Regions from separate parts of the Paenibacillus sp. FSL R10-2788 genome, predicted to be linked through region 4. Evidence: predicted binding sites of a transcription regulator. Region 4 holds the regulator's gene; each other region holds the start of a gene.
What was found. Region 4 encodes Rex, which represses fermentation and respiration genes when NADH is low (regulators of the CRP and FNR family bind a similar motif). Its sites were predicted from a motif close to TTGTGAAATATTTCACAA; they were not measured.
Positions count from the first base shown of each region.

Region 1: a site for Rex is predicted at 1,623-1,640, ahead of NSQ50_RS03610 (flavocytochrome c). Genes of this name have one in related genera too.
Region 2: a site for Rex is predicted at 1,380-1,397, ahead of NSQ50_RS19605 (polymer-forming cytoskeletal protein). Genes of this name have one in related genera too.
Region 3: a site for Rex is predicted at 1,296-1,313, ahead of scfA (six-cysteine ranthipeptide SCIFF). Genes of this name have one in related genera too.

Region 1 is NZ_JBBOQA010000001.1:818,944-822,155, reverse strand. It holds gene NSQ50_RS03620 (aminoglycoside phosphotransferase family protein) at 1-428, opposite strand, end outside; gene NSQ50_RS03615 (spermine/spermidine synthase domain-containing protein) at 480-1,367, opposite strand; gene NSQ50_RS03610 (flavocytochrome c) at 1,852-3,212, shown strand, end outside.
Region 2 is NZ_JBBOQA010000001.1:4,405,608-4,408,819, reverse strand. It holds gene NSQ50_RS19610 (peptide ABC transporter substrate-binding protein) at 1-1,271, shown strand, start outside; gene NSQ50_RS19605 (polymer-forming cytoskeletal protein) at 1,456-2,007, shown strand; gene NSQ50_RS19600 (hypothetical protein) at 2,689-2,934, shown strand; gene NSQ50_RS19595 (histidine phosphatase family protein) at 2,998-3,212, opposite strand, start outside.
Region 3 is NZ_JBBOQA010000001.1:785,885-789,096, forward strand. It holds gene ltrA (group II intron reverse transcriptase/maturase) at 1-1,048, shown strand, start outside; gene scfA (six-cysteine ranthipeptide SCIFF) at 1,339-1,488, shown strand; gene scfB (thioether cross-link-forming SCIFF peptide maturase) at 1,611-3,005, shown strand.
Region 4 is NZ_JBBOQA010000001.1:4,584,282-4,587,493, forward strand. It holds gene NSQ50_RS20365 (amidohydrolase) at 1-1,027, opposite strand, end outside; gene NSQ50_RS20370 (redox-sensing transcriptional repressor Rex) at 1,014-1,667, opposite strand; gene dinG (ATP-dependent DNA helicase DinG) at 1,798-3,212, opposite strand, start outside.

The DNA.
Region 1 (3,212 bases), 3.8 Mb from region 4:
CCGATGAAATTGTATTTTGGCAGTTGTATATTTCCAATCTCTTCAACGCGAATTTTATGTATTTTTGCTAATAGGCTTGCGAGTTCCTTCATTTTCCTGGTATTCATTTTATGAATAGGGGTTCCGTCAAAACTTGTTAACAACACCTTATCTCCATCCAAATTGATTCCCCAGCCCACTGGTTTAGAGACGGCTACTCCTCGTTCGGATAGAACATCCAATAAACGATATTGAAACTGGACATCCGGTCTGGATTCCTTATTCCATGTTTTCAGTACATAGCTCTCTTGATCAGAATTAATCCTTATGACCTCAGCTTCAAATCCTTGATCCATTGTATGCGCAGTTAAGCTGTCTTCCTGATTTAATAAGTCGTTTATGATTTCGTTGTGCTCTAGCCAATTTATGAGAGATATAGGAGTTTTCAAAAATGGTTCTTCCTTTCGGAGTCAGCTACAACAGATTTACGCAACCCAAAACTACAAATAACATAAAATAGATTGTTCTATCCAGTACATAAATACAGTATCCGGGCTTTTCTTTTCAAACTTTTTCATTTTTAAATACATGTCCATTCCATCAGAAACATCATGCCATAAATCCGTAAATACAAAATCATATTTTTCCTTAGACATATGTTGTTCTGCATATTCGAAAGCATCTGCTTGGATAAGCCTGATCTTGTGAGCATTACTGAATTGTGGCAGTACGTATTTATTAAATAGATCAATGACATCTTGATTTTTTTCAACAACCGTTATGCTTTCAACATTATCTTTTTCAGAAACCATATAAGCATAATAGCCAAGCCCAAGTCCAAACGTAAGAACATTCCCACACGCTTTATCTACAGCTTCTTTCATTGTTTCTATTTCATTTGGCGTGATCGTCATCCAGATTCTATCATTCTCTAATACGGCCGGGAACATGAATTCAGTTTGAAAAAAACCAACCTGAGGAATTTGTCTTCCCTCTTCTGTCCGGATGATATCATTGCAAACAAAACCTTCAAAAGGTTTATATTTTTCATATTTTAATTCACTATTATTAATCTTTATAGTTGGTATCTTGATATTTTTATAATATGGATTGTCATAATATTCATTTGCATCAAGCTTATGAAGCATATTGCTAAAATATTGGTTGAACAATTCCTTATCATCAACATTATCAACCGTATCCATCCCAAAGGCAGAAGCCAACATTAAACCAAAAGCGTATTCATAAGACACTCCAAAGTTAACAATTTCTTCAATTTCTTCTTTGCTAATAAAGTCGGGGGTATTATTCAAATAATGACTTAGTAAAGCAAACACTTTATAGTTATCTTCTTTTACCTTTTCTTTTATTACTCTATTAGATTCCATATCCTCACCTGTTTATTAGAAATTATTTCCACGACTCTTATTAGTCTTTCCAGTATGCCTAGTAGGCAATACTCCCATTTTACCATTTAAAAATCCAGAAGAACAAAAATCGCTTTACTAATCCGTGACAGTTACCACTTCTACAGTGAGAAAATCTTACGTCAAAATCTTCTAATTGCAAGGTTTATGGTCCATTTTTCAGCTAATCTGCTCAATATTTCGTTACCCTATGTTAGAATAGACGACTTGTATAATTTGTGAAAACTTTCACTAATAGTCATGATTGATGGTATACTTAATAAGAAGATGAACTAAAGAGAATAACGATGGAAACTGTGGACGTAACCGTAGAAGATTTGAAGTTAGGAGAATAACAGCGACGCGCGCGCTTCTCCACTTCCAACTCCCTCTGATACTTCCTTTCTTTTTTGTCGGGTTCTTTTGGTACATCTTAATAGAGAAATATAAAAGTGGAGGGTTAACAATGAAAAAGAAAGCAGCTGGTGCTCTGAGTCTCGTCCTCTCTGTCATGCTCGTTACCGCAGGTTGCGGTAATGGAAACGACAAGGTGAACGAGAGCAAGAGTAATAACAACGAGAAAAAAGAAGTTGAAGCCGTCTCCGGGGCATCTGAAGCAAGCTACACACCATTCGATCAATTAAAAGATAAATATGATATCATCATTGTCGGTGCGGGTGGTGCGGGAATGTCCGCGGCGCTTGAGGCCAAAGAGAAAGGCATGAACCCTGTTATTTTGGAAAAAATGCCGGTTGCCGGCGGGAACACAACCAAATCCTCTTCGGGAATGAACGCTTCTGAAACAAAATTCCAAAAAGAACAAAACATTGAAGACAGCAATGATTTATTTTATGAAGAGTCATTAAAAGGTGGCCATGACACTAACGACAAAGAAATGCTTCGTTTCTTCGTTGATAATTCCGCGAGTGCGATCGATTGGCTGGATTCCATCGGAATCCGCTTGAACAATATCACCATTACAGGCGGCATGAACGAAAAACGTACACACCGTCCTGAAGATGGCTCTGCTGTGGGTCAATACCTTGTCAAAGGTTTAGTGAAAAACGTACAAGAGAAAGAAATTCCACTTTTCGTGAATGCTGATGTCAAAGAAATTACCGAAAAAGACGGCAAGGTTAATGGCGTTAAAGTCCTCTTTAACCAAACAGAGGAAAAAACAATTACGGCAGATGCTGTCGTTGTAACCACTGGCGGGTTCGGTGCCAATATGGATTTGATCTCCGAAGTAAGACCTGACTTGGAAGGCTACGTTACTACTAACCAAATCGGCAGTACCGGAGACGGCATCAAGATGATTGAGAAACTCGGAGGCACAACCGTCGATATGGATCAAATCCAAGTTCACCCGACTGTGCAGCAAGAAAAATCCTACCTCATTGGCGAAGCTGTTCGTGGGGAAGGCGCTATCCTTGTTTCCAGTGAAGGTACACGCTTCACCAACGAATTGGATACCCGTGATAAAGTAACGGCTTCCATTAATACACTGCCTGAAAAAGCAGCTACGCTGGTCTTTGATTCCGGTGTTAAATCCCGTGTGAAGGCTATTGAACAATATGACAAAATGGGTTTCGTGATTCAGGCGGATTCCATCGAAGCTTTGGCCAAAGAAATCGGTGTTCCAGAGGATAAGCTGGCAACAACGCTTGATACTTGGAACAGCGCCGTTAAGAATAAAAAGGATGCCGAATTTGGCAGAACTACAGGAATGGACAATGACCTGTCCACTGGTCCTTTCTACGCTATTAAAATTGCTCCTGGGATTCACTACACCATGGGTGGCGTGAAGATCAATACGAACACAGAAGT
Region 2 (3,212 bases), 180 kb from region 4:
AGGTTAAGGCTTCAGATTTTGAGTATGCATGGAAACAAGCGCTTGCACCTCAGTCTATGAATAGCTATGCATTCAAAATGTTCATAATTGCTAACGCAGAGAATTATCATAAAGGGAAGCTAAAGGAGTCTTCGAAAGTGGGTGTGAAAGCGTTAAATAACGATACACTCCAAGTGACTTTGAATGAAAAAACTTCACATTTCCCGCAGCTTCTCACGGAAAGTATTTACATGCCAATTAATGCGCAAGTCGCGAAAGCAGATAAGAATTGGGCGTACAATATTAAAACTATGGTTACTAATGGCCCTTTTAAACTGCAACAGTGGGATGAAAATTCGATTCATCTAATTAAAAATCCAAACTATTATGCGGCGCAAGAAATTCGTTTCTCAGAGGTGCATCTACTTCGGCCTAAAGCTGGAACACCTTCGCCAACTATGGCCTACTTAAACAATGAAGTTGACTGGGTAGGGGCAAAAGATGAGCTGATAGATAAGGCTTCTTTAAATTCTGTATTCCCTCAGGAGTTATATGCATTGCCGTATGCTTCTACATATTATTATCAGTTCAATCTAAGCAAAGCACCTTTCAAAAATCTGAAGATACGTAAAGCATTAGCCATGGCAGCTAACCGAGAATCTATCGGCTATGGTACACCTGCTTACGGTTTTATTCCTCGGAGTATTCGTGGTTCCAAGTTGAATTTTAGATCAGAGATTATTGATACACGGTATTTCAAAGAGGATGTAATACAGGCTAAGAAATTACTTCAGGAAGGTTTGAAGGAAGAGGGCTTAACTCAGCTTACTAGTTTTTCGATTATTATAAATGAAGGGCATGAAGAAATTGCAGAAGCCGTTATTAACAGCTGGAACAAAAATCTGGGCATTACAGTAGGTTTTGAGGTTCAACCCTGGGAAGATCTGCTTGATAATCGTCTTAAGCTGAATTATACAATGGCAAAAGCGGCATGGGCAGCCGACTATAACGATCCATCGACTTTTTTAGATTATTTCACATCTTGGAGCAGCGATAATGATTCGGGCTGGAGCAGTGCACTTTATGATAGTTATATTAAACAAGCTAGGCTTACATTAGACACTAGCGAACGAAACAAGCTTTATGCAAAAGCTGAAAAAATGCTCATTGACCAAATGGTCATCCTTCCGCTGTATTATTTTTATGCTGATGTTTTGCATAAACCTAACATTAAAAAAGTAAGTGTAGAGTATGATGGTTCCATATCTTTTTCAAGAGGGTATTTAATCTGAAAAATTATAGTAATAAAGACTATGAGGATACTTCCGCAGTTATTGGGAGTGTCCTTTTTGTATGGAATTAATCACCTTTGTGAAACCGCTTCAGATAACGACACAATATTGTGAAAATTTTCACCTATTTATTAAAAATTTTAATATATAATTAATTTATAATCAAAAACAAGGGGGATTTAAAATGAAGTTATTTAAAATGATGTTAGTAGCAGGCGTCTCGGTTGCAGTCTTGTCTGGTTGTGGTGCGAATAATAATAATGCGACTAATTTGGCGGCTACTACGGCTCCAGCTACAGAGCAAACGGATGCAGTTACTACAGCTTCAATCGTAAATCAAGCAGATGCGTTTACCAAGGCTGTAAGTAAAGATGGAAACTGGATTATTGCCATTCTAAATGATGTGACCATTGCCCAAGATGTTGTTGTTGAAGGCGAATTCCATGATAAAGGGGCCGCAGACGGCGACATCTACCGTAAGATTGCTCTTTATGCCCAAGACGCTGATCACAAAGTTACTGCCAATTACACACTCACTGTACCTAAGTTAACTGTACAAAGTGAAAATTTACGAGTTCAAGGCGGAACCATTAAAGGTGATGTTTATGTAGATGCGAACGGATTTAATCTGCATGAAACTTCGACTATTGATGGAAATCTTTACTTCGCAAACGAAGATGTGAAAGCAACTGCAGGGATTGAAGGTAAAGTGACTGGGGCAACTGAAGTTAAATAAGTTAGTGATGATTTCGATTAGGTAGAAGTAGAAGGACTAACTATATAGATAGAATTATCCGGATAGGTTCAGGAAAAAGGAATCAGTATGAATGGGCTGACTCATAATGGACTACACCCCATCTAGTTACCATATGAGAGCCAACGGCTTCGAAGTAACAAGTAATGGAGTATTGAAGCAGTGAATTATTGGAGTATGAAGTAATGGAGTATGAAGTAATGGAGTATGAAACATTGAAGTGTACAGTAGATGGTTTTAACTGTATTTTGTACAACTAAAATGCTCAAAACGCCCGGCCAATGCAAATAGCTGTATTTTGTACATCTATTTTCCTGATTTAATACTCTATAGGCTATTTCTCTAGTTTTTAATTGTATAGAATACACTTAAAGTTAGAATTAGCCCTTGTGGATATCGAATAAGTGTATAGATTGCAGTTATCTTACAGATATATCAAGATAGTGCGCTACAACGGAGTGGTTATCCGAAAGCTACGAATGATTAAGCTTAGCTCATAACCTATCAAGCAAATCACAACAGACCCAAAACACCAGTCAGCGAACCTCCAATAACGGAGAATTGCTGCCTGGTTGTTTTTTTGTGGATGATGAATATATGAACTATTGTTGATTTTCTTCCTATTGACTTATAATATTACTACCACTACTAGGAGGAACACATATGTCTAAGGAGTATTCGCGCACATATATTGAGAGCGTAAAGCTTGAAATGTTAAATAGGTTGGGATTAAAGCAGGTGTTCTTCAAGGAGCAAATAGGGGACAGCCTAATTTTTGAAGCTGTGGGCTTTGATAAAGGGGCAAAACACCGCTTTTGCGTTAGACCAAAGACGAAAACGATTGATGAATTCATTTCAGGCAAATGGATGAAGGTCCGCAGTTTTATAATCAAAAGTGTGGATATTTAATGTTGAACGCTAAAAAGGTAGCCCCGTTAATCGGAGTTACCTTTTTATTTTTTTAATACATAGTCATTGATAATGTGAAGTATCTCCATACAGATCGATGGTTGTATTGTTATCAGTTAGGGTTACTTTACATAATGCAGTAGAGAGAATATCCGGTAACTCCCCTATTTCCTGCAATGATTTATTAAGAAAATAAGCCATAATGACCTTTAAAGTCATCCGATGGGTGACGATGAGCACCTCTAGCCCTACGTTATCGTTTATGATGCGCTCCATTG
Region 3 (3,212 bases), 3.8 Mb from region 4:
TGTTAGGTTACTAGGAATACCTACCGTGACAGATCGAATGATTCAACAAGCAATCGCGCAGGTGTTAACTCCATTGTTTGATCCAGAGTTTTCCGACCATAGCTATGGATTCCGTCCGAAAAGACGAGGGCATGATGCGGTGAGGAAAGCTCGAACCTTTATGAAAGAAGGCTATCGATTCGTAGTCGACCTAGACTTGGAGAAATTCTTTGATCGCGTCAACCATGACCGACTGATGATGAAGATTTCGGAGAAAGTGGAGGACAAGAAAGTTCTCCTGCTTATCCGCAAATATCTTCAGTCAGGTGTGATGGAGAACGGGTTAGTAACCCCGACAACGGAAGGTGCCCCGCAAGGCGGTCCACTGAGTCCGTTATTATCTAACATTGTCCTAGATGAGCTCGACAAAGAACTCGAGAAACGTGGGCACCGCTTCGTTCGTTATGCGGATGATTGCAATATTTACGTGAAAACGCTAAGAGCAGGAGAGAGAGTCAAGACAACGGTCACCCGATTCATCGAGACGAGGCTAAAGCTGAAGGTGAACCAAGTAAAGAGCGCGGTAGACCGTCCCTGGAAACGAAAGTTTCTAGGATTTAGTTTTAGTGTGGACAAAGAACCAAAGGTGAGAATTGCGAAGCAGTCCTTACAGAGAGTCAAGGTTCGAATACAGGAGATATCCTCTCGAAAGAGATCGATGAAGATGGAAGAGCGAATCAAGGAACTAAACCACTACCTCATGGGATGGTGCGGTTATTTCTCGCTGGCGGATACCCCAAGTACCTTTCGAGATATGGATAAATGGATACGAAGAAGGCTACGAATGTGCCTCTGGAAGCAGTGGAAGACCCCTAGAACCAAAGTCAAAAGACTTATATCCTTAGGGGTACCTAAGGATAAAGCCTATGAGTGGGGAAATACCCGAAAAGGGTATTGGCGAATTGCAGGGAGTCCAATTCTACAACATGCATTGAATAACCAATATTGGGAAGCCAATGGATTAAAGAGTGTATTGGACAGATACAACTCCTTACGGAATATTTCATGAACCGCCGTATATCGAACGGTACGTACGGTGGTGTGAGAGGTCGGGGGCTAGCCGCCCCCTCCTACTCGATTTCACTTTTTTAGTATTGCACTGACTCTGGTTCCCGCTACCGCATCCTAGGATCACAAGCATGAACGACTGCACGAAAATTAACGTTGATGCTTATGTTTAAGCCCTCTCTACTCTGCTAGGTGACGGGAATCATAGACGTACTTACGTGAGGTTGCTACGATGTTCCATGGAAATTAAGTGAAAGTGATCACAAGAAATTACAGAAGGAGTTATTTATCGTGAAAAGAATCGTAACCCTAAGCACCCGCAAACTGATGGATACCGCAAAACACGGCGGGTGCGGCGCATGCCAGACATCTTGCCAGTCCGCTTGTAAAACTTCCTGCGGCGTTGCAAACCAGAAGTGTGAAAATGCAATGAACAGATAGGATTCGGAATTTTACCGCCCATTGCTCTGCTGATGGGCGGCTATTTTTAAGAAATGGACGCTTCCTCTAAAGGATGGCAAAGCCGTTTCTACTAGTGTGCAAAAGGAGCTTGATTAGCAAGTATGATTCATCAATATAAACTAAATGGATACAATATCGTGCTCGACACTTACAGTGGCTCAGTACATGTTGTTGATGACCTAGCATATGAAATTATAGCGCTTTATGAGAAAACTTCTGTCGACCAAATCGTGACAATGATGTTAGAGAAATATAAGCATGATTCCAGCATTTCTGAGAGTGACATTCGAGAAACCATCGTGGATATCGAGGAGCTTATAAATGATGGACAGCTCTTTACAAAAGATGAGTATGAGAACCTCTCGCTTGATTTAAAAAAACGAAAAACTTATGTTAAGGCGCTCTGTCTTAATGTTGCGCATACCTGTAATCTATCCTGCGACTATTGCTTCGCCAGCCAAGGGAAATACAACGGAGATCGAGCGATCATGAGCTATGAGGTTGGACAAAAAGCTATCGATTACCTGCTTGAAAATTCGGGTCATCATCGCAACCTGGACATCGACTTTTTCGGTGGTGAGCCGCTTTTGGCCTGGAAAGTAGTTAAACAGATCGTAGTTTATGCAAGAAGCAAAGAACAAGAATACAAAAAGAAGTTCCGCTTCACCTTCACGACGAACGGGATGCTGCTGAACGATGAGGTCACCGAGTTTTTAAATCAGGAAATGTACAATGTCGTATTAAGCCTGGATGGAAGAAAAGAGGTTCATGACCGGCTTCGCCAAACGGTTAACGGAAAAGGCAGCTATGATCATATTCTTCCGAAGTTCCAGGAATTCGTTCGTAAGCGCGGAGACCAAGAGTACTATGTACGAGGAACTTACACTCGTAATAATGTCGATTTCACCAACGATATATTTCATATCGCAGACCTTGGTTTTGACAAAATTTCGATGGAACCGGTCATCTGTGATCCAAAGGAGCCCTATGCACTTACCGAGGAGGACCTGCCGGAGATATACAACCAGTACGAAATTCTCGCGAAGGAAATGATCGGTCGCGGTGAACAAGGCAAGGGTTTTACCTTTTATCACTACATGCTAGACCTCTCGGAAGGACCTTGCATCCAGAAGAGAATCACTGGCTGTGGGTCAGGAACCGAATATCTTGCCGTCACCCCTTGGGGAGAGCTTTTTCCTTGCCACCAGTTCGTAGGGGATGAAGAGTACAGCATGGGAAACCTCTGGGATGGCATCACAAAGCCAGAGCTGCAATGTCAATTCCAAGAGAGCAACTGCTACTCGAAGCCGGAATGCAAGGACTGCTGGGCTAAACTCTACTGCAGCGGCGGTTGTCCTGCCAATGCGCTGCACGCGACAGGTTCCCTGGTCGGAACCTATGACTTCAGCTGTGACGTCTTCCGCAAAAGAGTCGAATGTTCCATGATGGTGAAGGTTGATGAATCTATTAGAGCGATGGAAGGGCAATCTAGCTAGTTAACGTAACGGACGAATAAACTATAACCGAGAAATAGACACTTCAAAATAAGGTGTTATTTCTCGGTTTTTTTGTACGGAGAAGAAGGACTGTAAGACAAGAGAGACTATCAGTTTCTGCAAAGGGCAGATCACTGATTGTCTTTTAATTTGAATCTATAGAATGAATTCCACGCGATAGGTTGGTATATCGTTGTTCTAGCTATG
Region 4 (3,212 bases):
TAGCCATACGTAGAGCTTCTGGAGCTGGAACAGCCGTTGGATCACCGCTGACACCCTTATGAATGAGAGCTGCAAGCCGCATCTCTTCAAACATATCCAAGTTATTGTTGCTTGCCGCGCCATCCGTGCCAAGAGACACCTTCACACCAGCTTTTAGAAGATCAGTAACCCGAGCCACTCCGCTAGCCAGCTTCAAATTACTGCCCGGATTATGAGAGACACCCACATTATGGCGAGCCAAGATCTCAATCTCTTCATCATTTAAATGAACACCATGTGCAACTATCGAGGGACGTGTGAACATTCCAAGCTTCTCTAAGTGAGCTACAGGACGCAACCCGTAATCCGCCACATTTTGTTCCACTTCACGTTTCGTTTCGGACATATGCGTATGCATCGGTAAATCCAGATCATGCGCTGCCTGCACGAACTTAACCAGGAAGTCCGGAGGGCAAGTATAAGGGGCGTGCGGCGAGATCATAGTAGTAATTCTACCGTCAGCCTTTCCATGCCAGTTACGGGCAAAAGAAATCGCTTCCGCAAGCTTGTGATTCTGTACATCCTCTGGACATAACCCAATCACACCACGCATCAATACGGAACGGATACCTGATAACTCAGCTACCTCAGCTACTCGGTCCATATGATCATACATATCGAGGAAGGTCGTAGTTCCACCCTTCAGCATTTCCAATACAGATAAGGAGGTTCCCCAGTATACATCATCACCGGTGAACTTTTCCTCCATCGGCCACATCTTCTCCTGAAGCCACACTTGTAGCGCTAAATCATCTCCATATCCACGCAGCAAAGACATCGCCGCATGACCATGTGTGTTTACAAGTCCAGGCATGAACAGCAGACGGCTGCCATCAACCACTTGCACTCCAGCTTCCATCTGAGGCTCTTCTTTTCCTATGTAAGTGATTAAATCATCTTCAATAGTCATATATCCACTCAGAACCGGCTCATCCGTTCCCGGAGTCAGAAAATACCCGCCCTTAATTATCGTTTTATTGTTGTTCATGTTCGCTTTCTTCCTTTCCATCCCGCAAGTAATACGCAAGACTTTGCAGATCAGTTGTAAAATCAGCTGCATGCACCCGGATATTCGGTGGTGTCTTCAGAATCACAGGGGCAAAGTTCAAAATTGCTTCAATCCCAGAAGAAATGAGAATATCTGCTACATTTTGAGCTTCTGAATCAGGTACGGTAATAATGGCAATGCGAATACCTTGCTCACGAATCGTGCTGCCTAGTTCATCCATTGGTTGCACAGTAAGGGAGTTGATCTTACGTCCAACCTTAGGAGCGTACGAATCAAATATAGCGGTGATTTTCATAGTATCTTTGAGATATGCATTGTAATTAGACAAGGCATGTCCGAGATTACCTGCTCCAACTAAAGCTACATTAAGCTGTTGATCCAGCTTCAGGATATGACGGATTTTCTCAATAAGATACGTTACATCATAGCCGATACCTTTTCTGCCGAAGTCACCAAAATACGCTAAATCCTTACGAATCTGTGCGGGATTAAGATCAAGCTTTTGTCCAAGTTCCTGAGAGGAAACTGTTAATATTTCGCGATTCTGGAGATCATTCAAAAAACGCAAATACACAGGTAGTCTGCGAACAACGGCTTCTGATATTTTATCCGATTTCATATTTTTCCTCCTAAAAATAGTAATGTTCTTGTGAAAATCCATATTCAAACGTATACCTCTCCTTATTAAGGGCGGTACTGTAACTTACCGCCCTTAAGGATAAGGAGGAGCTAAACTGAAGACGAGCATTTTAAGAAGCGCCGCCATCCTCTAGCCATTCCGCTATGCGGGGGACCATTTGATCAGTCAGCATATGCTCCATTTTGGGACCAGGCAATGAATAAAGGAAATACTTCCCGTAATGAGATTCAATAACCCTTGTATCATAAACAATAACTATTCCGCGATCCTGCGCCGTGCGAACCAGTCTTCCGAATCCCTGCTTAAAGCGAATAACCGCTTGAGGAACAGACAATTTCATGAACGGATTCTTCTTCTGAGCCTGCAATAACTCCGACTTCGCTTCCGCCAACGGGTGATTCGGCGGTTGAAACGGAAGTCTCACGATGGCCAGGCAAGTCAGTGCTTCACCTGGAATATCTACACCTTCCCAGAAGCTGCTCGTCCCCAGCAGAACGGATGCTGCACTGTCCTGAAAGCGGCGGATCAGCTTGCTCCGGCTGCCACCTTCCACGCCTTGACCAAGCACCGTAATCTCTTGTGAGGCCAAAGCCTCTTTAAGCGGATCATATACCTGACGCAGCATTTTATAAGAAGTAAACAGAACCAGCATCCGCCCACGTGTTGTTTTGGCAGCTTCTGCTAACGACTGTACGAGTGTATCGACAAATCGAGCATCGCCCACACTGCCCTTCACACTAGGAAAATCACGCGGTATAACTAGAAGCGCCTGCTCGCGATACTTAAAGGGAGAAGGAAGGAGTGAGGTCATTAGACGTCCCTCTTCCGCAGCTTCGTTAAGTCCGAGATTATCAATCATAAACTGAAAAGATTTATCTACAGACAGCGTCGCCGAGGTAAGCACGATGCTTTTTTTCTTATCGAAGAACAACTCTTTAAGCTGGCTGCTAACATCCACAGGGACGGCATACATCTGCAGTGATTTGCTGCGGTAATTTCCATTTGCCTCCAGCCAATATACTACATTATCGTCATTCAGCCCCATAAAGAATCTTACTTGCTCACGTATGGAAGCCAAATCCTTAAATAAACCGCTAATATCAGTAACAAGACTGTCTGCTGAGGATTGGCTTTCCTGGTCACGCATCTCATTAAGCATTTTATCACCCTTACGGATGATGTCGCTTAACGTCAGATTCATAGTGTTCTCAAGCGCAACTAATTCATCCCAATCCTTCGGCTTACGGGCGGGAAGCAAACGCATAACCAGTTGTCCCGCTTCCCCTGCTGCTGCATCACTGCGTTCCGGCAAAAGGCTGAACAGCTTGTCGCTGAGTGCATCCCAGGTTTCTTTGACAGTAAGCAGATCCGGGTAGATCCGATCGATGACTCCGCTCCATTCTGAAGCCTCTTCACTGCCTGACGACTGTAAGATCTGGCGCAGAGCAGGAAGCTGTCCGTTTCGGCTATCTTTATACAGTCGCGATAACGTGTGTGCCACAGTGAAATGCTTCATATGCATGC